Regions from separate parts of the Mesorhizobium sp. Cs1321R2N1 genome, predicted to be linked through region 2. Evidence: riboswitches for the same ligand, from Rfam matches in the RefSeq annotation. Region 2 holds a riboswitch; each other region holds the start of a gene.

What was found. Region 2 has a riboswitch for thiamine pyrophosphate ahead of O7A61_RS19795 (YkoF family thiamine/hydroxymethylpyrimidine-binding protein). Riboswitches for the same ligand answer to the same signal wherever they lie in the genome.
Region 1: linked by a shared signal. The riboswitch ahead of thiC (phosphomethylpyrimidine synthase ThiC) and the one ahead of O7A61_RS19795 (YkoF family thiamine/hydroxymethylpyrimidine-binding protein) in region 2 are both predicted to bind thiamine pyrophosphate.
Region 3: linked by a shared signal. The riboswitch ahead of thiB (thiamine ABC transporter substrate binding subunit) and the one ahead of O7A61_RS19795 (YkoF family thiamine/hydroxymethylpyrimidine-binding protein) in region 2 are both predicted to bind thiamine pyrophosphate.

What each region holds. Positions count from the first base shown of each region.
Region 1 is NZ_JAPYKP010000009.1:26,075-32,951, reverse strand. Features, by position in the region: gene O7A61_RS04420 (potassium transporter Kup) at 572-2,404, opposite strand; TPP riboswitch at 3,069-3,185, shown strand; gene thiC (phosphomethylpyrimidine synthase ThiC) at 3,288-5,111, shown strand; gene thiO (glycine oxidase ThiO) at 5,108-6,109, shown strand; gene thiS (sulfur carrier protein ThiS) at 6,078-6,275, shown strand; gene O7A61_RS04400 (thiazole synthase) at 6,277-6,877, shown strand, end outside.
Region 2 is NZ_JAPYKP010000081.1:9,221-16,097, forward strand. Features, by position in the region: gene O7A61_RS19775 (hypothetical protein) at 1-221, opposite strand, end outside; gene O7A61_RS19780 (glycosyltransferase family 39 protein) at 432-1,967, shown strand; gene msrA (peptide-methionine (S)-S-oxide reductase MsrA) at 2,153-2,671, shown strand; gene O7A61_RS19790 (hypothetical protein) at 2,858-3,160, opposite strand; TPP riboswitch at 3,444-3,557, shown strand; gene O7A61_RS19795 (YkoF family thiamine/hydroxymethylpyrimidine-binding protein) at 3,548-4,156, shown strand; gene O7A61_RS19800 (ABC transporter permease) at 4,261-5,016, shown strand; gene O7A61_RS19805 (ABC transporter ATP-binding protein) at 5,013-5,780, shown strand; gene O7A61_RS19810 (ABC transporter substrate-binding protein) at 5,773-6,789, shown strand.
Region 3 is NZ_JAPYKP010000064.1:17,676-24,552, reverse strand. Features, by position in the region: gene O7A61_RS17550 (M48 family metalloprotease) at 1-471, opposite strand, end outside; gene thiQ (thiamine ABC transporter ATP-binding protein) at 704-1,480, opposite strand; gene thiP (thiamine/thiamine pyrophosphate ABC transporter permease) at 1,473-3,140, opposite strand; gene thiB (thiamine ABC transporter substrate binding subunit) at 3,164-4,162, opposite strand; TPP riboswitch at 4,206-4,320, opposite strand; gene O7A61_RS17530 (thiamine diphosphokinase) at 4,408-5,052, shown strand; gene O7A61_RS17525 (ABC-F family ATP-binding cassette domain-containing protein) at 5,054-6,874, shown strand.

The DNA.
Region 1 (6,877 bases), on a different contig from region 2:
AGCGCGCGAGACCACAGGTGCGTGAGCCCATTTAATATCTGGATGAGACCAAGCGCCCGAAGGACATGGATGTGTGCCAAGACTAGATGTCCAAAACCTGACTGGTCGCGAGAAAGCTCGCTATTCGGCTCGCGCTTCGGCCTCCGGCGCGTGATTCGGATGAGATGGGGGAAGACGACTTGGAGGCCCGCCACTGTTCAGCGCGATCAAGCGCAGCCTGCCCGCGATGCACCCCGGCGAACTCCTTTGCGAAGACCCATCCCACCGGGCAATTCCAAGAGCGAAATCGCCAGCCTGCTCGGGATCTCTGGGCAGACAGGTATCTTGATGAGAAGCAGCCCGTCATCGCCGCTAGGCAATCGGGCTCGAAGAGCGATGTGGTAACGGGGCTCAACCTGTGGAAGCGTTACGACCTGGAGCCGCCGAGCGCGCTTGGTCCGCCTCTGGAGGTCGCGGTTACGCCGGTGCTTACACCGATGCGGCCTCGGGCGGTCACGCCTTGAATCGGCTCGGGGCGGGACGAACTCGGCTTATGAGTTGCCCGTGTCCTACCGGACAGACATGGGGAGAGCTAGACAACCACCTGCGTGCCGATCTCGACCACCCGTCCGGTCGGAATCTGGAAATATTCCGTCGCATCCGCCGCCGTACGCGCAAGACCGATGAACAGCCGGTCCTGCCATACCGGCATACCGGAATTCGGTGAAGCCTTGAGCGAGCGCCGCGACAGGAAGAAGGATGTCGTCATGATGTCGAACTTCCAGCCCTGCTTGCGGCAGATCGCCAGCGCGCGTGGAATGTTGGGCTGTTCCATATAGCCGAAGGTCAGCGTCACCCGCATGAACAGCTCGTTGACCGTCTCCATCTTGACGCGCTCGCTGTCGGGCACCACCGGCTGCGGCGCGGTCACCACCGAAAGGATAACGTTCTGCTCATGCAGCACCTTGTAGTGCTTGAGACTATGCATCAAGGCGGTCGGCGCGCTCGAGGGATCGCTGGTCAGGAACACGGCGGTGCCGGACACCAGCTGCGGCTTTTTCTTCAACAGATTGCCGGCGAGGACATCGAGCGGGATTTCGTTGCGGCGCGTTTTGTCGAAGAGATAGCGGCTGCCGCGCACCCAGGTCCACATGCCCAGCACGATGGTGAAGGCCACGACCAGCGACGCCCAGCCGCCTTCGAACACCTTGACGATGTTGGAGGCAAAGAAAACGATGTCGATGAAGGCGAACAGCACGGTCAGCGGGATCGCCACCGACAGCTTCCACTTCCAGATACGGGTCATGACCACATAGAGCAGCACTGTCGTCACCAGCATGTTGCCGGTTACCGAGATGCCGTAGGCGGAGGCCAGCTTGCTGGATTCGCCGAAGCCGACCACCAGCATCATCACCATCAGGGCCAGCAGAAGATTGACGCGCGGCATGTAGATCTGGCCGGACTGCTTTTCCGATGTGTGCAGGATTTCCAGCCGCGGCAGCATGTTGAGTTGCACTGCCTGCCGGGTCAGCGAAAAAGCCCCTGAAATCACCGCCTGGCTGGCGATGACGGTCGCTGCGGTGGCCAGCACCACCATCGGGATCAGCGTCCAGCCCCCGTTCATCTCGAAAAACGGATGGCCGACCACACCTTTGTTCGCAAGGATGAAGGCACCTTGCCCGGCATAGTTCAGCAGCAGGCAGGGAAACACGATCGTCAGCCAGGCCAGCACCATGGGCTTGCGGCCGAAATGGCCGAGATCGGCATAGAGCGCCTCACCGCCAGTGACGGCAAGGAAGACCGCGCCGATGGTGACGGAGGCGACGCCTGGCGAATGGATCAGGAAGGCGACGATGTAGTACGGGCTGATCGCCCACAGGATTTCCGGATCGGCGATGATGTGGTTGAGGCCGGACAGGCCGATAGCCAGGAACCAGACAGCGGTCACCGGCCCGAACACCAGACCGACGCCGCCCGTGCCGAAGCGCTGTACCGCGAACAGCATGGCGAGAACGACCAGTGTCAGGGGCACGACATAAGGCTGGAACGTCGGCGTGACGACATCCATGCCCTCCACCGCCGACAGAACGGAAATCGCTGGCGTAATGACGGCATCGCCGAAAAACAGCGAGGCGCCGATGATGCCGATGCCGAGCATCACCGCCGAGCGCTTCGGAAAGCTGCCGCGCGCCAGCGCCATCAGCGACAGCACGCCACCCTCGCCGCGGTTGTCGGCGCGCAGCACGAACATGATGTATTTTACTGTAACTGTGATCGTGAGCGACCAGATGATCAGCGACAGGACGCCGAGAATATCTGTGCGATCAGCGACGTTGCCGCCCGACGAGGCATGCAGCGCTTCGCGGAGCGCATAGATCGGGCTGGTGCCGATATCGCCATAGACCACACCGAGTGCGCCAAGCATCAACAACTCAGTACTTTGAGACGAGCCGGGATGTCCCGCTAGTTCCTCAACGTCACAACTGTTGGCAGAATCCACGACAGCCATTCGTATGCTTCCCACGGGTACTGTGCTCTACGGCCAACGCAATTCTGCATTTCCGAGGCACGCGTCCTTGCGACGGGTAGCCTCGGCCGATTGGGCGGTGCGACAAGGAGAGGGAGGAGCTCGCTGCACTGCCGCTATCGGCCGAGGCGTCTGGAAATTGCCAATCGGGACTGCCATGTTGAAGTCGGCTGGCATGTCACCAGCCCATTACTCCATCAACCAGCAAATTAGCAATTTTTAAGATTTAAACTATGGATGAAACAATATTACGTCATCAAACTGATGTCGATTGAACTGCTATACCGAAGTAATATTTTCATTAAGTCACGAGTTCCTAGATATTATCGAGCTACAACTATCAACGAGCAGTTTATGAAAGTCAATATCTTCATGGTTTCAGATGTAGCATTTCGGTCGGTTTGTCATAGACCATGAGCGTTTCACCGGCCCCCCGCGACTACAGAATCGAGCGCGGACCGAGCCGGTCCGCGTCCTGTTTATACAACCCTTCCTTCTGGCTTCGACCTACCGCCCTGGACCGAATGCGCTTGACAAAAGGCCACCGGCTCGGTCCAATTGACCCATTCACCAGGGGAGTCCCGGCAAGGGGCTGAGATACTGCTGGCTTTCGCGGCGCAGTGACCCGTTGAACCTGATCCAGTTCATACTGGCGTAGGGACGGTGCAAGCGCTTTGCGGGAGTCATGCCCGAAGACCTGTCTCGAGCAGGTCGACCAAGGTGTCTCCATCCTTCCGGCACAGAACTGGGTCTCCATTGCAAATGAGCAAAGGAGCCTCAAATGAATGCCTTGACCCCCGCAGTTTCGACGGGACCCCTGCCCGCCTCACGCAAGATACACAAGCAAGGCACCCTCCACCCGCAGATCAGGGTGCCGATGCGCGAAATCTCCGTCCACCCGACCGCCGGCGAACCGCCTGTGACGGTCTATGATCCATCCGGCCCCTACACTGATCAAACGGTCGAAACGAGTATAGAGAAAGGCCTCGCCCGGCTTCGGCACGAATGGATTACGGCTCGTGGCGATGTCGAATTCTACGATGGCCGCGACATCACGCCGGAAGACAACGGATTTGCGACTGGCGCGCGCCTGACGCCGGAATTTCCCATTCGCAATCGGCCGCTCAGGGCCAACGCAGACAAGGCGGTGACCCAGCTTGCCTATGCCCGCGCCGGCATCATCACGCCCGAAATGGAATTCGTCGCCATTCGCGAGAACCTTGGACGCGAAAGCCTGCGCGGCAAGCTGCAGCGGGACGGCGAGGCCTTCGGTGCGGCGATCCCCGATTTTGTCACGCCGGAATTCGTGCGTGACGAGGTAGCGCGGGGGCGGGCAATCATTCCCGCCAACATCAACCATCCCGAAAGCGAGCCGATGATCATCGGCCGCAATTTCCTGGTCAAGATCAATGCCAATATCGGCAACTCTGCTGTCACCTCCTCAATGACTGAGGAGGTCGAAAAGATGGTCTGGGCGACCCGCTGGGGCGCCGATACGGTCATGGATCTGTCGACCGGTCGCAACATCCACAACATCCGCGAATGGATCGTACGCAATTCGCCGGTGCCGATCGGCACGGTGCCGCTCTACCAGGCGCTGGAAAAGGTCGGCGGCATTGCCGAGGACCTGAATTGGGAGGTCTATCGCGATACGCTGATCGAACAGGCCGAGCAAGGCGTCGACTATTTCACCATCCATGCCGGCGTCCGTCTGCATTACATCCCGCTGACCGTCGAGCGGGTTACCGGCATCGTCTCGCGCGGCGGCTCGATCATGGCGAAATGGTGCCTGCATCATCACCGCGAAAGCTTCCTCTATGAGCATTTCGAGGAGATCTGCGACATCGCCAGAGCCTACGACGTCTCCTTCTCGCTCGGTGACGGCCTTCGGCCGGGCTCGATCGCCGACGCCAACGACGCGGCGCAATTCGCCGAGCTGGAGACGCTCGGCGAATTGACGAAGATCGCCTGGGCCATGGACTGCCAGGTGATGATCGAGGGGCCGGGCCATGTCCCCATGCACAAGATCAAGCAAAACATGGACAAGCAGCTCGCAGTCTGCGGCGAAGCACCGTTCTACACGCTTGGACCGCTGACGACCGACATTGCGCCCGGCTACGATCACATCACCAGCGGCATCGGCGCCGCCATGATCGGCTGGTTCGGCACCGCCATGCTCTGCTATGTGACGCCGAAGGAACATCTCGGTCTGCCGGACCGCAACGACGTCAAAACCGGCGTCATCACCTACAAAATTGCCGCGCACGCGGCCGACCTGGCGAAAGGCCACCCGGCGGCGAAAACCAGGGATGATGCCCTTTCTCGCGCCCGTTTCGAGTTCCGCTGGGAGGACCAGTTCAACCTGTCGCTCGATCCGGAAACCGCCCGTTCCTTTCACGACGAGACCTTGCCGAAGGAGGCGCACAAGGTGGCGCATTTCTGCTCGATGTGCGGGCCGAAATTCTGCTCGATGCGCATCTCCCACGACATCCGCGCCGAAGCGCAGAAGGAGGGGATGGCGGCGATGGCGGAAAAATACCGCGCGGGCGGCGATCTCTATATGCCGGTGAGTGACACCACGCCCGAGGTGCCGGAGCCGTCATGAGGGTGCTGGTCAAGGGGGCCGGCGTCGCCGGCCTCACCGCGGCCTTCGAGCTCACCAGTCGCGGCGCGGAGGTCACCGTCGCTGAAATCGGGTGTGGTCTCGGCGGCAGCGCATCGTGGTTTGCCGGCGGCATGCTGGCGCCCTGGTGCGAGCGCGAAAGCGCGGAGCAGCCTGTGCTGGACCTCGGACGCGGCGCCGCCGAATGGTGGGATGCCGTGCTGCCAGGTCAGGTGACGCGGGCCGGAACGCTGGTTGTTGCAACGCCGCGGGATGCGGGCGAGCTTGACCGCTTCGCAAGCCGCACCTCGAGCCATCGCTGGATCGATGAGGAGGAAATCGCGCGGCTGGAGCCCGACCTCGCCGGCCGTTTTCGCCGCGCCCTGTTCTTCGCCGGCGAGGCGCATCTCGAGCCGCGCACTGCAATGGCAGCGCTTCACGAAAAGCTCGTCGCGATGGGCGTCGACTTCCGCTTTGCCACGGACGCCCGGCAGCTTTCCGGATTCGACCGTGAGATAGACTGCGTGGGAATGGCAGCGGGCGATGAGAGGCTGCGCGGCGTTCGCGGCGAAATGCTGATCCTGCACACACCCGATATCTCGCTGTCGCGCCCGGTCCGGCTGCTGCATCCGCGCTTTCCGCTCTATGTGGTGCCGCGCCCCGATCACCGATTCATGGCCGGCGCCACGATGATCGAGAGCGATGACAGCGGTCCGGTCACGGTCCGTTCGATGATGGAACTTCTGAGCGCGGCCTGCGCGCTCCACCCGGCCTTTGGCGAAGCCTGCATCATTGAGACAGGCGCCGGGGTTCGTCCAGCTTTTCCCAACAATCTGCCGCTAGTCGAAGCGAGCGGAGACACCGTTAGGATCAACGGCCTCTATCGTCATGGCTTTCTTTTGGCCCCGGCCATGGCGCGCCAGGCGGCAGACTTTCTCTTCAGCAAAGACAAACCCGTGGAGCTTGCCCATGAAATTGGTCGTAAACGGCGAAGCGCGTGAGGTTGCCGCCACCACGCTGGCAGAGCTGCTTGCAGCGCTCGACTATGAGGGCGATTGGCTGGCGACGGCCGTCAACAGCGATCTCGTGCACAAGGCCAGCCGGGCGGAATTCCAGTTGAGCGACGGTGACCGGATCGAAATCCTCTCGCCGATGCAGGGAGGCTAGCATGTTCGAGCTTTTCGGGACGCCACTTCCCTCCCGACTGCTTCTCGGCACGGCGCAATATCCTTCGCCGGCCATCCTTGCTGATGCGGTCAAGGCGTCGGGCACCTCCGTGGTGACCGTCTCCTTGCGGCGTGAGATGGCGGGCGGCAGGGCCGGCGAAAAATTCTGGTCGCTGGTTCGATCGCTCGGCACGAAAATCCTGCCCAACACTGCTGGCTGCCACTCCATCAAGGAAGCGGTCATGACTGCGAACATGGCGCGCGAAGTGTTCGGGACGAGTTGGATCAAGCTCGAAGTGATCGGCAACCATGATACGTTGCAGCCAGACGTGTTCGGCCTGGTCGAAGCCGCTCGTATCCTGTGCGAAGATGGTTTTGCGGTTTTCCCTTACACCACCGACGACCTCGTCGTTGCCGAACGGCTGCTGCACGCGGGCTGCAAGGTTCTGATGCCGTGGTGCGCGCCGATCGGTTCCGCCCTCGGCCCGGTCAACATCCCGGCGCTGCGCTCGATGCGCGGACATTTCCCCGGCGTCCCGCTGATTGTGGATGCAGGGCTCGGACGACCGTCGCACGCGGCAACCGTGATGGAGCTCGGCTTTG
Region 2 (6,877 bases):
TGCTCCTCCTCGACCGCTTTCTGGGTGGCGACCTGCGTCCAGGCGGTGGCTACGGACAGGGGTACGAGCAGGGCGGCCTCCAGCGCCGGCGCCAGCCAGCGGGGGCCGAACGAAAGATCGTTGATGACCAGGAGCTGCAGGCAGATGATGACGAGGACCGCCGCGCGCGCCAGCCAGAAGTCGAGCGCGCGGTGGTGGATGACGGCATGCTGGTGACGCATCGAGTATCCGGGATGTTCAAGTGGGATCAGTGTGCGGGCTGTTCTGCCCGGCGACGGCAGTGAGAGACCGTAGATCCCGCTCAATCTTGGTCTTGCAATGACCCGCAAGTATACTTTTTTGTAAGCTTTGATGTTTGGGGCTGTTCGGCAAACCAGGCGATGTGGTCTAAGCGCCGCATGGCGGGAATTGACGACTCCATCGATCGTTGGATGCCGGCAGGGCTGCCTGCCGTTGAACTGGACTCGTCGTCGGTCTGGTCCGCCCTGCTTCGGCACCCCTGGGGTTTGCTGGCGCTTTTGTGCCTGGCGCAGACCCTGTGCTGGACGGTGGTGCCAACACTCATCAATCCCGCACCGCCCGGTGATGTTGTGGAAGGCTTCATGTGGGGCCGCGAATGGGTGCTTTTAACCTACAAGCATCCGCAACTGCCCGGCTGGCTGCTCGAGACCAGCCATCTTCTGACCGGATCGTTCCGCTGGCCGCAATATCTGCTCGCTCAGCTGACGATTTCGGCCACCTTCGTCCTGGTCAATCTGCTGGCCCGCGACATGCTCGGACAACGGCGCGCGCTGGCTGCCGTGCTTTTGATGCCATCGATATATTTCTTCGGCTGGCCGACGCCGCAATTCAATCACGACTATGCGCAGATGCCGTTCTGGGCCGCGATCTGCTGGCTGTTGTGGCGCGCCGGCCGCGGCGACGGGCCAGGCTGGTGGCTGGCGCTCGGACTGGTGTCCGGCGTCGGGCTCTACGCCAAGTTCTCTACCGGCCTGCTGCTCGCTTTCGGCGCTCTCTGGCTGCTGTACGAGCCGCGCGCGCGCAGCCGGCTGGCGACACCCTGGCCATGGCTTGGCCTGGCCGTTTTTCTCGTGGTCGCCGCGCCGCTGGCCATCGCACTCTACCGCATCGATTTCCTGCCGTTGACCTATTTCGCCGACCGCGATGCGTGGGTGAGCGAGCACCGAGCGCGGCTCTACTATATCGGCGTCCAGATCGCCGGGCTTTCCGGCTTTCTCCTGGTGTTGGTGCTATCAGGGCTCTTGCGGCGCTCACCAGCCCCGCAAGAGCCGGTCGAGCGCGGCACGCTCGTCTATCTCCTATGGATGGGGCTTGGGCCCGCGGCGCTGGTCATGGTGGCCTCGCTGTTCACCGGCACCGGCGAGGCCTGGGGCGCGCCGATGTACAATCTTGTCGGCATCGTCGCGTTGGCCTTTCTGGGTCACCGGCTCGGCACCGTCGAGATGCGAAAGCTGGCGATCTGCGCCTTCATCTGCATCGTCACCATGTCGGGCGCCTATGCGGCAATCCGCTGGACGGACTGCAATGTGCGCGGGCGCATGGACGCCGTCTGCTGGCCCGCGCAGCCGATCTCGGACGAGGCCGAGGCAATCTGGCACGCGGCGGCGCCCGGCCAGCTCGACATCGTCGGTGGCGACACCAATCTTGCCATGCTGGCGGGCCTCAATGCCTATGACAAGCCGTCGATCTTCACCGACCTCGATATGCGGTTCGCACCCTGGATCACGAGGCAGCGGTTGCGCGACCATGGCATGCTGATGATTTGGCGGGGTCATGGCGTGCCGCCACAGTTGCGGGCATGGTTGGACAACATCCCGGTCAAGACGGTTCTTTTCAACTGGTCGCGCGAGGCGCCGCCGGTAGCGGTCAGTTTTGCCGCCATTCCGCCTGGTACGCGATATCTGCCGGTTGCCGCCAGCAGCCGGACCCGGCATCCGCGCGTCTAAGGCGGGCAGTGTCATGCGCCGGTTCGTTAGGGGGCGCCTTCCACCGGTATGACCGAATGGCCGCTCGTCTGACTGGACGAACCGGGCGACAATGCCCATTTATGGGGATATCCATATTTGTTGTCGCGCAATTCCCCGGGGAAAGCCGCTACACTTTCCTGGGATTGCCTTTGAGGAGACGTTACATGGCGACTTCGAGCGAACGTGCAGTGCTTGCCGGTGGCTGCTTCTGGGGCATGCAGGATCTGATTCGGCGCTTCCCGGGCGTCCTCGCCACCCGTGTCGGCTACAGCGGCGGCGACGTGCCGAACGCCACCTATCGCAATCATGGCACGCATGCCGAAGCCATCGAGATCACCTTCGATCCAGCGAAAATCAGCTTCCGCCAGCTTCTGGAATTCTTCTTCCAGATCCACGATCCGACGACGCGCAACCGCCAGGGCAACGATGTCGGCATGAGCTATCGCTCGGCAATCTACTACACTAGCGAGGAGCAGAAGCGTGTGGCGGAGGACACCATCGCCGATGTCGATGCCTCCGGCCTGTGGCCCGGCAAGGTTGTCACCGAGCTCGCGGCGGTCGGTGCGTTCTGGGAGGCCGAGCCCGAGCACCAGGATTATCTGGAGAAATATCCCAACGGCTACACCTGCCATTTTATCAGGCCAGGCTGGAAACTGCCGGTTCGCGAAAAGGCAGTTTCATAAGATTTTTTTGGCGGCGGGCAGAAGCTCCCGCTGGTTGCCACAAGACCATAGCGGCTGTTAACCACCGTCCGGCGGTTGACAGTTCGAATCGGCGCGAAGGGCGCCGCCGGCCGGTCGTGGCGGACACTGAAATCGATGCGCATGGAAATCGCGGAACCTCAGTCCGCGATTTCCATGCTGCGAAAACTATTTCCCGCAGTTGCTGTCGTTAACGGTCGGCGCGGTCGCATTGCCATTGGCATCCGTCTGCGCGCCCTGCGGATTGTTCGGGCAATTCTGGTCCGCGTTGGAATTCATGTCACCCGGCGCGATGGTCGTGCTGTTGGTTGCGCCCGGATCGATTGTATTGGGCGAAGCAGGGGTAGCTGGGTCTACAGTGACCGACTTGCCGCTGCCGCCGGGCCGATCCGCGCCGGCTGCGCTATTGCTTTGCGCCATGGCCGATGTTGCAAGGGCAATGGTGAAGGCCGAGGCCGCGAGGATTTTCATAAGCATGGTTTGTCTCCATTTCTATGAATTCGTCGCCAGAGCGGTTCACGGGCTTCGCGGAAGCAACTGACCGCTCTATCTCTTTGTTTTGACGCAATTCCGGCCAGAAACCGCTTCACACTTTTCCTGCGATTGCGTCTGGTGGGACAACCCCTCGGCATTGCGAAGGTTCCAGACAATTTCCGAGCCGGCGGCACGCGGTTGCGTCTGCGCTGGCGCAATGCTTTTGGCGCAGCTTGCTGAAAAAACAGCTTCCCCAACCGATCGAATGGTGCTTTAACGCCGCCATCCACAGGGGTGCTCCGTACGGTCGGGGCTGAGACGGGGGCGGCAAGCTCACAGACCCTAGAAGCTGATCTGGGTAATACCAGCGGAGCGAGGCGGGCGATGTTTTCAGGTGCACAGGTTTCCCTATATCCAATGGCCGACGATTTTGTCGGCGTCATCCTGGGTGCGCTCGGCGCGCTCGATCCATATCGCGCCAAGCTCAGGATCGAGACCGACGACATCTCGACCCTGCTGGTCGGGTCCCCCGAGGTGTTGTTCCCGGCGCTGCGTGACCTTTTCGTGGCTGCGTCCGGCAGCGGCAAGCATTGCGTGCTGTCGGCCACCATTTCGCGTGGCTGTCCGGGGGAGCCGGACGATCCGATCTGCCGCTCCGACACGTTCGGCGGACCCGCCGGGCCACTCGGACCACGCAAGCAAGCGGCCATCACCGCCGTGCGCGGCGCGCCCGCCACTGGGCAGCCAGCGGCGGCGCAGTTCTCGCTCTATGTGATGGGCACGGACGACCACATGGACGAGATCTATGGCTGCATCGATTTCCTGAAGCAGTCCGGCGTCTACGATCGCTCCAAGAATTTCTGCACCAAGCTGCGCGGCGATGCCGGCGCGATCTTCTCGGCGCTCGATGAAGCGTTCTGCCGCTTCGGGCCAGGCGCCGGCCACGTAACCCTCGACGTCACGGTTTCGGCCAACAGTCCCACTGCCGTTTGAACCGCTCGCGCCGAAGCGCGCGCCGTCAAGGTTATCTTCTCGTGGTTTCATCGTCATTCAACTCGCGTCAACTCGCGGGCTTCTTCGCCCAGGCAGCGCCGGCCGTGATAACGATCGGTCTGGTGCTCGTGGCTTGGGAACTCTACGCAAACCATTCCGGCATCAAGCCGACGGTTCTGCCGGCGCCCTCGCGCGTCTTCGAACAGGCGATGCTCAATCGTGACGCGCTGCTCGACAATGCCATTCCCACCATCCGCGCCACGCTGATCGGTTTTGCCTGTTCGCTCAGCGCCGCCTTCGCGCTGTCGATGCTGGTCGACTTCTTCCAGCCTTTGCGGCGCGCGCTGTTTCCCGTGTTTATCGTCAGCCAGACTTTGCCGCTGGTCGCCATCGCGCCATTGGTGGTGCTTTGGTTCGGTTTCGGGCTGACGCCCAAGATCATGCTGGTGGCGCTGGTCACCTTCTTCCCGATGCTGGTAGCGCTCGTGCAGGGCTACGAGGCGACCGAGGTCGAGATTGGCCAGATGCTGCGCGCCATGGGAGCAGGGCGCTGGCGGGTCTTCATGCTGGCACGGTTGCCTTCGGCGCTGCCGTATTTCTTCGCGGGCCTCAGGATCTCCATCACCTACGCCGTCGTCGGCGCCATCTTCGCCGAATATGCGGGCGCGGCCAAAGGGCTGGGCATCTACATGCTCAACGCCAAGAACAATTTCCGTCCCGACCTGGTGCTCGCCGCCGTCGGCGTCAGCGCCGCGCTCACCCTCGTCCTGTTCGGGCTGACGGTGCTGCTCCAGCGTCTTGCCATGCCCTGGGAACGAGCCGCTGGCAGGCAAGCCGCCGGACAAGGCCCGCAAGCATGAGCCGGCTCGAATTGCGGCACATGCGCAAGGCCTTTGGCGGGCTCGAAGTGCTCGCCGACATTTCACTGCGCGTGGATGCCGGAGAATTCGTCTCGATCCTTGGGCCTTCGGGTGCCGGCAAGTCGACGCTGTTCCAGCTTTTGACCGGCGCCGAGCATGGCGAGGGTGAGATGTTCTTCGACGGCGCGCCGCTCGACGATCACGGCAGGCATTTCGCCTTCATGCCTCAGCGCGACGCGCTGATGCCGTGGCGGCGCATCCTCGACAACACGACGCTCGGGCTCGAGGTGCAAGGCGTCAACCGCAAGGCGGCGCGGACGCGGGTCGCGCCGCTGTTTGCCGAGTTCGGGCTTGCCGGATTCGAGCGGCACTTTCCAGCGCAGCTTTCGGGCGGCATGCGCCAGCGCGCGGCGCTGCTGCGCACTGTGGTGCAGGAACGCGACATGTTGTTGCTCGACGAGCCGTTCGGCGCGCTCGATGCACTGACCCGGGCGGCCATGCAGCGCTGGCTCGAACAGATGTGGCGGCATCATCGCTGGACGGCGATGCTGATCACCCATGATGTGCGCGAAGCCGTGTTCCTGTCCGACCGCATCTATGTGCTGTCGGCGCGGCCGGCCCATGTCGTGCGCGAAATCAAGGTGCCACTGCCGCGCCCGCGTGATCCGACCAGCACCGCCACACGGCAGGCCGGGGCACTCGAGGCCGAAATCCTCGATATTTTGCTCAACCTCCAGCCATCCAAAGGACATGACCATGACTGACTTGACGCGCCGGCAAGCCCTGCTGCTCACCCTTGCCGGCAGCGTACCGCTGATCACCGGATCGAGCCGCTCCTTCGCGGCAACGCGGAAGGTTACCGTCGCGCTCGACTGGACGGTCAACACCAACCACATCGGGCTGTTCGTCGCCCGCGACAAGGGCTTTTATCGCGAGGCCGGCCTCGAGGTCGACATCCTGCCCTATAGCGATACCGGTGCCGGCACGCTTGTCGCCAACCGCGTCGCCGATTTCGGCATCAACGGCACCATCAGCCTGTTCACCCAGAGGACCGCTGGGGCCGATTTGAAGGGTGTCTATGCCGTCGTGCAGTCCGAGACAGGCCGGCTGGTGTTCAATGCGGCGCGCAGCGAGATCAAAAGTCCGAAGGATCTGGATGGCCTGACCTATGGCGGCTTCGGCAGTGCCTGGGAGAACGCACTGATTTCAACCATCATCCGGCATGATGGCGGCAAGGGCGATTTCGAGACGGTGACGCTCGGCACTTCCGCCTACGAGGCGCTGGCCAACGGCTCGGTCGACTTCACGCTCGAAGTGTCGACCTGGGAGGGCGTCGAAGCCGAACTCAAGGGCGTCAAGCAGCGCAGCTTCGTCTACGCCGACTATGGCGTCCCCGACGAGCACACGACGCTTATCTCTTCGAGCGAAGCCTATCTCCAGGCAAATGTCGACCTGGCGTCATCCTTCATCCAGGCAACGCGGCGCGGCTATCAGTTCGCGGTCGATCATCCGGAGGAGGCCGCCACGCTGCTGATCGCCGCCAACAAGGATGCCCTGAGCAATCCGGCGCTAATCCACGCCTCGATGAAGACACTGATCGAGGGGCACTATCTGCGCGGGCAAGACGGCACCATCGGCATCATGGATCCGGCCAAGATGGAAGCGATCGGCTCCTATCTCCTTGCTGCCGGCATCCTGCACGACGCCGATGGCAAGATCGTCGCGCAACGTCCCGATTTTGCGAAATATTTCAGCAATGTGTACCTCAGATAGGTATCAATGCGGAAACCGCGAAAGGATCGTCCGATGCTGGACGCCGGGATGTCGCCAAGGTTGCGGCCCCGACAAACCCCGGGTGCGG
Region 3 (6,877 bases), on a different contig from region 2:
GGCCTCCAGCTGCTGGCGCTGCAGGCCGTGATTGGCGGTGACGTGGCCCATTTCATGCGCGATGACGGCGGCGAGCTCGGACGAATCATTGGCCAGCGCCAAGAGGCCGCGCGTGATGTAGAGATAGCCGCCCGGCAGCGCGAAGGCGTTGACGTTGGGCGAATTGAGGATGGTGATGCGATAGGTCTGGGTCGGGTTGGCCGATACCACGGTCAAATTGCCGACCACCTTGGCGACCATGCGCTCGAGCTTGGGATCGGAATATTCGCCGCCATACGTTGCAAGGATGCGCGGATGCTGCGCCTTGGCGAGTTCGGCAAGCTTGTTGTTGGCGGCGACATTGTCCACCGTGATCGGCTTGTCGGATGGCTGGAAGCCGGATTCCTGGACCTCGGGGGGCGTGAACATCTGGCAGCTTGCCAGCGCCACGGCAAAGCCAGCCAGCGCCAGGAACCGCGCCAGCGGATTCATTCGTAGCCTGTCAGCGCTGATCGCCAGAATGGCTTCCTTTCAGGTCCTTGCGCATGACCACGGCATGCGCAAAACAAACTGCTACAGCGTCCGTCACGCGCCCCTCGGGGCGGGCAGCAGATGCTGTAGGCAAATCACGGCCTGTGCCGGACCGGTATCGAGCGGACCTAGCCACACTACTCCAGTCATGGCAAGCAAGCGCCACATCGCCTCAAGCCGGTTTGAGCGTAAATTATGTCCGCTTCCGGGCAATATCTCGTGATAACGCATCCCCGGCACCGGCACCGATATAGCGCCGGAACGCCTCCGGCCCAGCCCCTGCAAAGAAATCCTCCGAGGTGCCTGTGGCAGCGATGGTGCCATTGTCCAGAAACACCACCTTCTGCGCGATGCGGCGGGCATCCTGCGGCTGGTGCGTGACGAACAGCACCGTCATGCCACGCTCGGCATGGAGGCTGGCAACCAGGTCGAGCATGTCGTCGCGCAAGGCGGGCCCAAGCGAGGCGAAGGGTTCGTCGAGCAGTAGCACCGGGCGGTCACGCACCAGCACGCGGGCCAGGGCGACGCGCTGACGCTCGCCGCCCGAAAGCTCGCGCGGCAGCCGCTTCTCCTTGCCGGCAAGGCCGGTGCGTGCAAGGGCGCCCGCGATATCGGCGTGGTCGGCTTCGGTCAACCGCAACGATGGCGAACGACCGAGCCCGACATTTTGCTGGACAGAAAGATGGGCGAAAAGATTGTTTTCCTGGAATACCATCGACACCGGCCGCATGGCCGGCGGGTCGCCACCGACATCGGCCGTGCCGATCAGCACGCGGCCGGATCTCGGCGTCTCGAACCCGGCCACCAGATTGAGCAGCGTCGACTTTCCCGAACCGCTCGGCCCCATGATGGCGGTGATCTGCGTCGCGGTGAATCCGACATCGAAGGCGAACAACGCCTCGCCATAACTGAACGAGACCTTGTCCAGCCGCACCGCAACCCCTTTGCCGTCAGCCGCCCCGTCAGACATCGCGGGCCATCCCCTTTCCCAGCCGGTCCGCTGCCAGCACCAGCGCCAGGCAGACAAGGCCCAGCAACAACGCCAGGCCGGCGGCGTCCTGCGTGCGGTAGCTGCCCATGCGCGCCAGGAGAAGGTAGGGCAAGGTCTGCACGGAATCACTGCCGAACAGGGCGATCACGCCGAGATCGCCAAGCGACAGCGCCATGGCGAAGGCAAAGGCGGTGGCGAGCGGCCGCCGAAGCGACGGCCAGTCGACCAGCCACAGTCTCGACCAGCCGGAAATGCCGAGCTGTGCGCAGAGCCGCTCGTGACGCTCGCTTGCCGCATCATAGGCGGGACGGACGGCGCGCAGCGCGAAAGGCATCGCCATGACGGCGTTGACGGTGACGACCATGAGCGGGGCGACAGCAAAGACATCGCCGAGATGGCGCAACAGAAGGAACCAGCCGGCGCCGATGACGATCGGCGGCACGACCAGCACAAACCAGGCGCCGGTATCGGCGGCATGTTCGAGCAGTGTCCTTGAGCCGGAGCGGCGGTTCAATGCCAGCGCCCTCCGCGCCATTGTGAGAGCCAGCGACAGCATCACCGAAAGGAACGCCGACAGGAACGCGAGCACGGCACTGGTCAGTGTCGCTTGCCGGACAGTGGCCTCACCGGCCAGCCGGCCGAGATCGGCGCCCAATCCGGCCGCCACGGTCGCCGCCATGGGTCCCACGACGAACAGCAGCGCCAGCCCGATGAGCAGGGCATTCAGCACGGCCTCAATCCTGTTGACCGAGAGATAGCGGCGCGGCGCGACCGGCAGGTTGGTGTCGCCGACGACATTGGCACCAAGCCGGGTCAACGCCAGCACCACGACAAAGGTCAGCGCGATCTGCAACAATGTCAGCGCGACAGCCCGCGCGGGATCGAAATCGAAGCGCAATGCCTGATAGATGCCGACCTCCAGCGTCGTCGCGGCCGGTCCGCCGCCGAGCGTCAGCACGATGGTGAAGGATGTGATGCAGAGCATGAAGATAAGTCCGGCGACACCAGGCAAGGCGGCCCGCAGCGTCGGCCATTCGATCAGCCGCAACGCCGGTCGCGCTCCCATGCCGAGCTGGCTCGCCAGCCGCCACTGGTCCGAGGGGATGGTTTGCAGCGCCTCCAGGAACAGGCGGGTGGCCAATGGCAGGTTGAAGAAGACATGGGCAACGAGAATGCCGGAGAGGCCGTAGATGCCCGGCCACCCCTGGCCGCCAACCCAGTTGGACAGACCGGCGAAATAGCCGGCTCGGCCGTAGAGCGCCAGGATGCCGAGCGCCGCGACGATCGCCGGCAGCGCCAGCGGCACGGCGAAGAGCTGCAGGATGAAGGCGCGGCCGCGGAAACGTGGATGCCGCGACAGCGCCCGCGCCACGAACAGGGCAGGCCCGACCGAGAGCAGCGTCGACAGGGCCGCCTGCCAGAGCGTGAAGCGCACGACACGGAAGAGGTAAGGATCGAAGGCGGCCCAGGCGCCGGAAAAATCGTGGGCGCCTTCGGCGAGCAGCCCGGCAAAAGCGCCGCCGATCAGCAGCGCGGTTGCGGCAAGCGCGACAATGCCGGCTGTGATGCGGGGGTCAGAGCGGGTTTGCCCTGAGAACCGACGATCGACTTGGGAAACATTGTGTTCCTTGGCGGTCATCTCACGAGACTAGCCCACAAAGCCTACTTGCTCATCACCGCCAGCCATTCGTCCACCCAGGCCTTGCGGTTGGCCGCGACTTCCTCGGGGCTGAACAGCAAGGTCTTGGTCGGCTTGACCAGTTTGTCGAAGGCAGGGTTGAGCGGCTTGTCGGTCTTGCCGGCCGGGAACATCCAGTTGGTCTCCGGGATGGCGTCCTGGAATTTCGGCCCGGTCATGAAAGCCATGAACTTGGCCGCCAGCGGGTTCTTGGCGCCTGTCGTGGTGATGCCGGCGACCTCGATCTGCAGATACTCGCCCTCTTCAAAGGATGCCGCCTGGTAGCGCTCGGTGTTCTCGGCGACCATGTGGTAGGCCGGCGAGGTGGTGTAGGACAGCACCATCGGCGCCTCGCCCTTGGTGAACAGGCCATAGGCCTCGCTCCAGCCCGGCGTCACGGTCAGCACCTTGGCCTTGAGCTTGGCCCAGGCTTCCGGCGCCTTGTCGCCATAGACCGACTTCACCCACAACAGCAGGCCGAGACCGGGCGTCGACGTGCGCGGATCCTGAATGACGATCTTGTCATTGGCACTGCCCTCGACCAGGTCCTTCAGGCTTTTCGGCGGCGTCTTCAGCTTTTCGGTATCGTAGACGACAGCGAAATAGCCATAGTCGAAGGGGACGAAAGTATCGTCGCTCCAGCCGCCCGGCACATTGACATCGCTCACCGCGCCGTGCGGCGCGAACAGGCCCGACGCCTTGGCATCGGCGGTGAGATTGGTGTCGAGGCCGAGCACGATATCGGCCTTGGTCGAAGCGCCTTCCAGCTTGACGCGGTTGAGCAGCGCCACGCCATCGGCGACCGAGACGAACTCGACATCGCAGCCACATTCGGCCTCGAATTCCTTCTTCACCACCGGGCCTGGACCCCAGTCGGCGGTGAAGCTCTCATAGGTGTAGACGGTGAGCTTGTCCTTGGCCAAAGCCGGCCCGGACAGGGTCACTACCGTGGCCGCGATGAGGGAATATAAAAGCGTGCGCATCGGCGCCTCCTTCGTTTGCGTTGAAAGGAATTGAGGCGTCGGATTGTCCGAAACGTCTAATCCCTCCGCCGGTACAAACCGGATCAGGTTCAGCGGGTTGGCGAGACTGCCTCTCAGCCGGCCCGCGAAAGTCGCGTCCGGCACCCCGTTAGAGCGTTTCGACACATAAGCCCGACCGATGGGACACGCAAGTGGGAGTTTGCCGCCTTCCGTTTCCCGTGCCGGGCTGGTAAGGGCGACGGGATATGAGCACATTCACCATCCTGCTTGGCGGCGATCTCATCCGCACGCCCCGGCTTGACCGCCAGGTCGAAGGCTCGCGCGTCATCGCCGCCGACGCCGGCATCGGCCATGCGCGGATGCTGGGCCTTGTGCCGGAACTGTGGGTCGGTGATTTCGATTCCGTGCCGCCCGATCTGCCCGCCCACCTGGCCGCGGTGCCGCGGCAAACCTTCCCGGCGGAAAAGGACAAGACCGACGGCGAACTGGCGATCGCGGCAGCCCTTGAACGCGGGGCGACGCGCCTTGTGCTGGCGGGCGCCTTCGGCGGCAAGCGCGCCGACCACGCCTTCCTGCACCTGGCGCTTGGTCTGCGGTTGGCCGAAGCCGGAACGGATGTGCTTCTGACCAGCGGTGCCCAGGAGGCTGTCCCCTTGCTGCTCGGCAGGGCCAGCTTCGATTATGCCGACGGCACGCTGTTTTCGATCCTTGGCTTCTCCGAACTCTCCGGCCTGACCGTCACCGGCGCCAAATGGCCGCTCGACAAGGTCGAGGTGGCCTTCGGTTCGTCGTTAACCATTTCCAACGAGGTCAAGGGCCGCCTCGACATCGCGCTTCGCCATGGCCGAGCCCTGCTGCTCGCCCATCCCTATCCATTGCCTGAAAGCTGACATGGCCCCGCCTCTTCTCAATCTCGACGGGATAAAACTGACTTTTGGCGGCACGCCGCTGCTCGACGGCGCCGCCTTGACCGTTTCGGCCGGCGACAAGATCGCGCTGGTCGGCCGCAACGGGTCCGGCAAGTCGACGCTGCTCAAAATCGCCGCCGGCCTGGTCGAGCCGCAGGACGGCGAGGTGTTCCGCCAGCCTTCCGCGACAGTGCGCTATCTGCCGCAAATGCCAGACATGGACGGCTTCGCCAATGTGCGGGCCTATGTCGAAGCCGGGCTCGGGCCGGCCGACGATCCCTACCGCGCCAGCTATCTGATGGAGCATCTCGGCCTGTCGGGCGAGGAACGGCCAGGCGACCTGTCCGGCGGCGAGGCCAGGCGCGCCGCGCTTGTCCGTGTCATGGCGCCAGAGCCCGGCATCCTGCTACTTGATGAGCCGACGAACCATCTCGATTTGTCTGTCATCGAATGGCTGGAAGAGGAGCTCGTCCGGACTTCCTCGGCGCTCATCGTCATTTCGCATGACCGCCGCTTCCTTGAACGCGTGTCGCGCGCCACCGTCTGGCTCGACCGTGGCCAGACCCGCAGGCTGGACAAGGGCTTTGGCCATTTCGAGGAATGGCGCGACCTGGTGCTGGAAGAGGAAGAGCGCGAACAGCACAAGCTCGGCCGCCAGATCGTGCGCGAGGAGCACTGGCTGCGCTATGGCGTGACGGCGCGGCGCAAGCGCAACATGCGCCGATTGGGCGAACTACAGACCATGCGCCAGCGCTTTCGCGGCCATCGCGGCGCCGAAGGATCCGCGACCATGGTGGCAAGCGACGCCGCCGAATCCGGCAAGCTGGTGATCGAAGCCAAGAACATCGAGAAAAGCTTTGGTGATCTCACCGTGGTCAAGGGGTTCTCGACCCGCATCCAGCGCGGCGACCGCGTCGGTCTTGTCGGGCCGAACGGCGCCGGCAAGACGACACTCCTGAAGATGCTGACCGGCGAGTTGGCGCCGGACGCAGGATCGGTGCGGCTCGGCACCAATCTGGAAATCGCCACACTCGACCAGAAGCGTGAGGCCGTCGACCCGCAGGAGACGCTGGCGCAATATCTCACCGACGGGCGCGGCGAGAACCTGGTCATCAATGGCGAGCAGCGCCATGTCGTCTCCTACATGAAGGATTTCCTGTTCAAGCCGGAACAGGCCCGCACCCCTGTGCGTGAGCTTTCCGGTGGCGAGCGGGCGCGGCTGATCCTGGCGCGCGTGCTGGCACGGCCGGCGAACCTACTGGTGCTCGATGAGCCGACCAACGATCTCGACATGGAGACACTGGAACTGCTGCAGGAACTGGTTGCCGGTTTTGCCGGCACCGTCATCCTGGTCAGCCACGACCGCGATTTCCTCGACCGTACCGTCACCAGCATCATCGCGCCGGACGGCAGCGGCCGCTGGGTCGAATATGCTGGCGGCTATTCCGACATGCTGGCGCAACGCGGCGGCACCAGGCTGGACGACCGAAAAGCGCGTCCCAAGGCGGAAGCCGGCGATGTGCCCACGCCGGGCAGGAGCGAGCCGGCGGCGCCGAAAGGGCCGGCGAAGAAACTGTCGTTCAAGCAGAAGTTCGCCTTGGAGGCCCTACCAAAGAAGATCGAGGCGGTGACCGCATCGATCTCGCGGTTGGAAAACAACATCGCCGATCCGGCCTATTACGAGCGCGACCCGGCCTCGTTCCAGAAGACGATCGCCGCTCTCGACAAGGAGCGCGCCACGTTGGCGGCGCTCGAGGAAGAATGGCTGGAGCTTGAAATGCTGCGGGAAGAGATGGAAGGGTAGGTC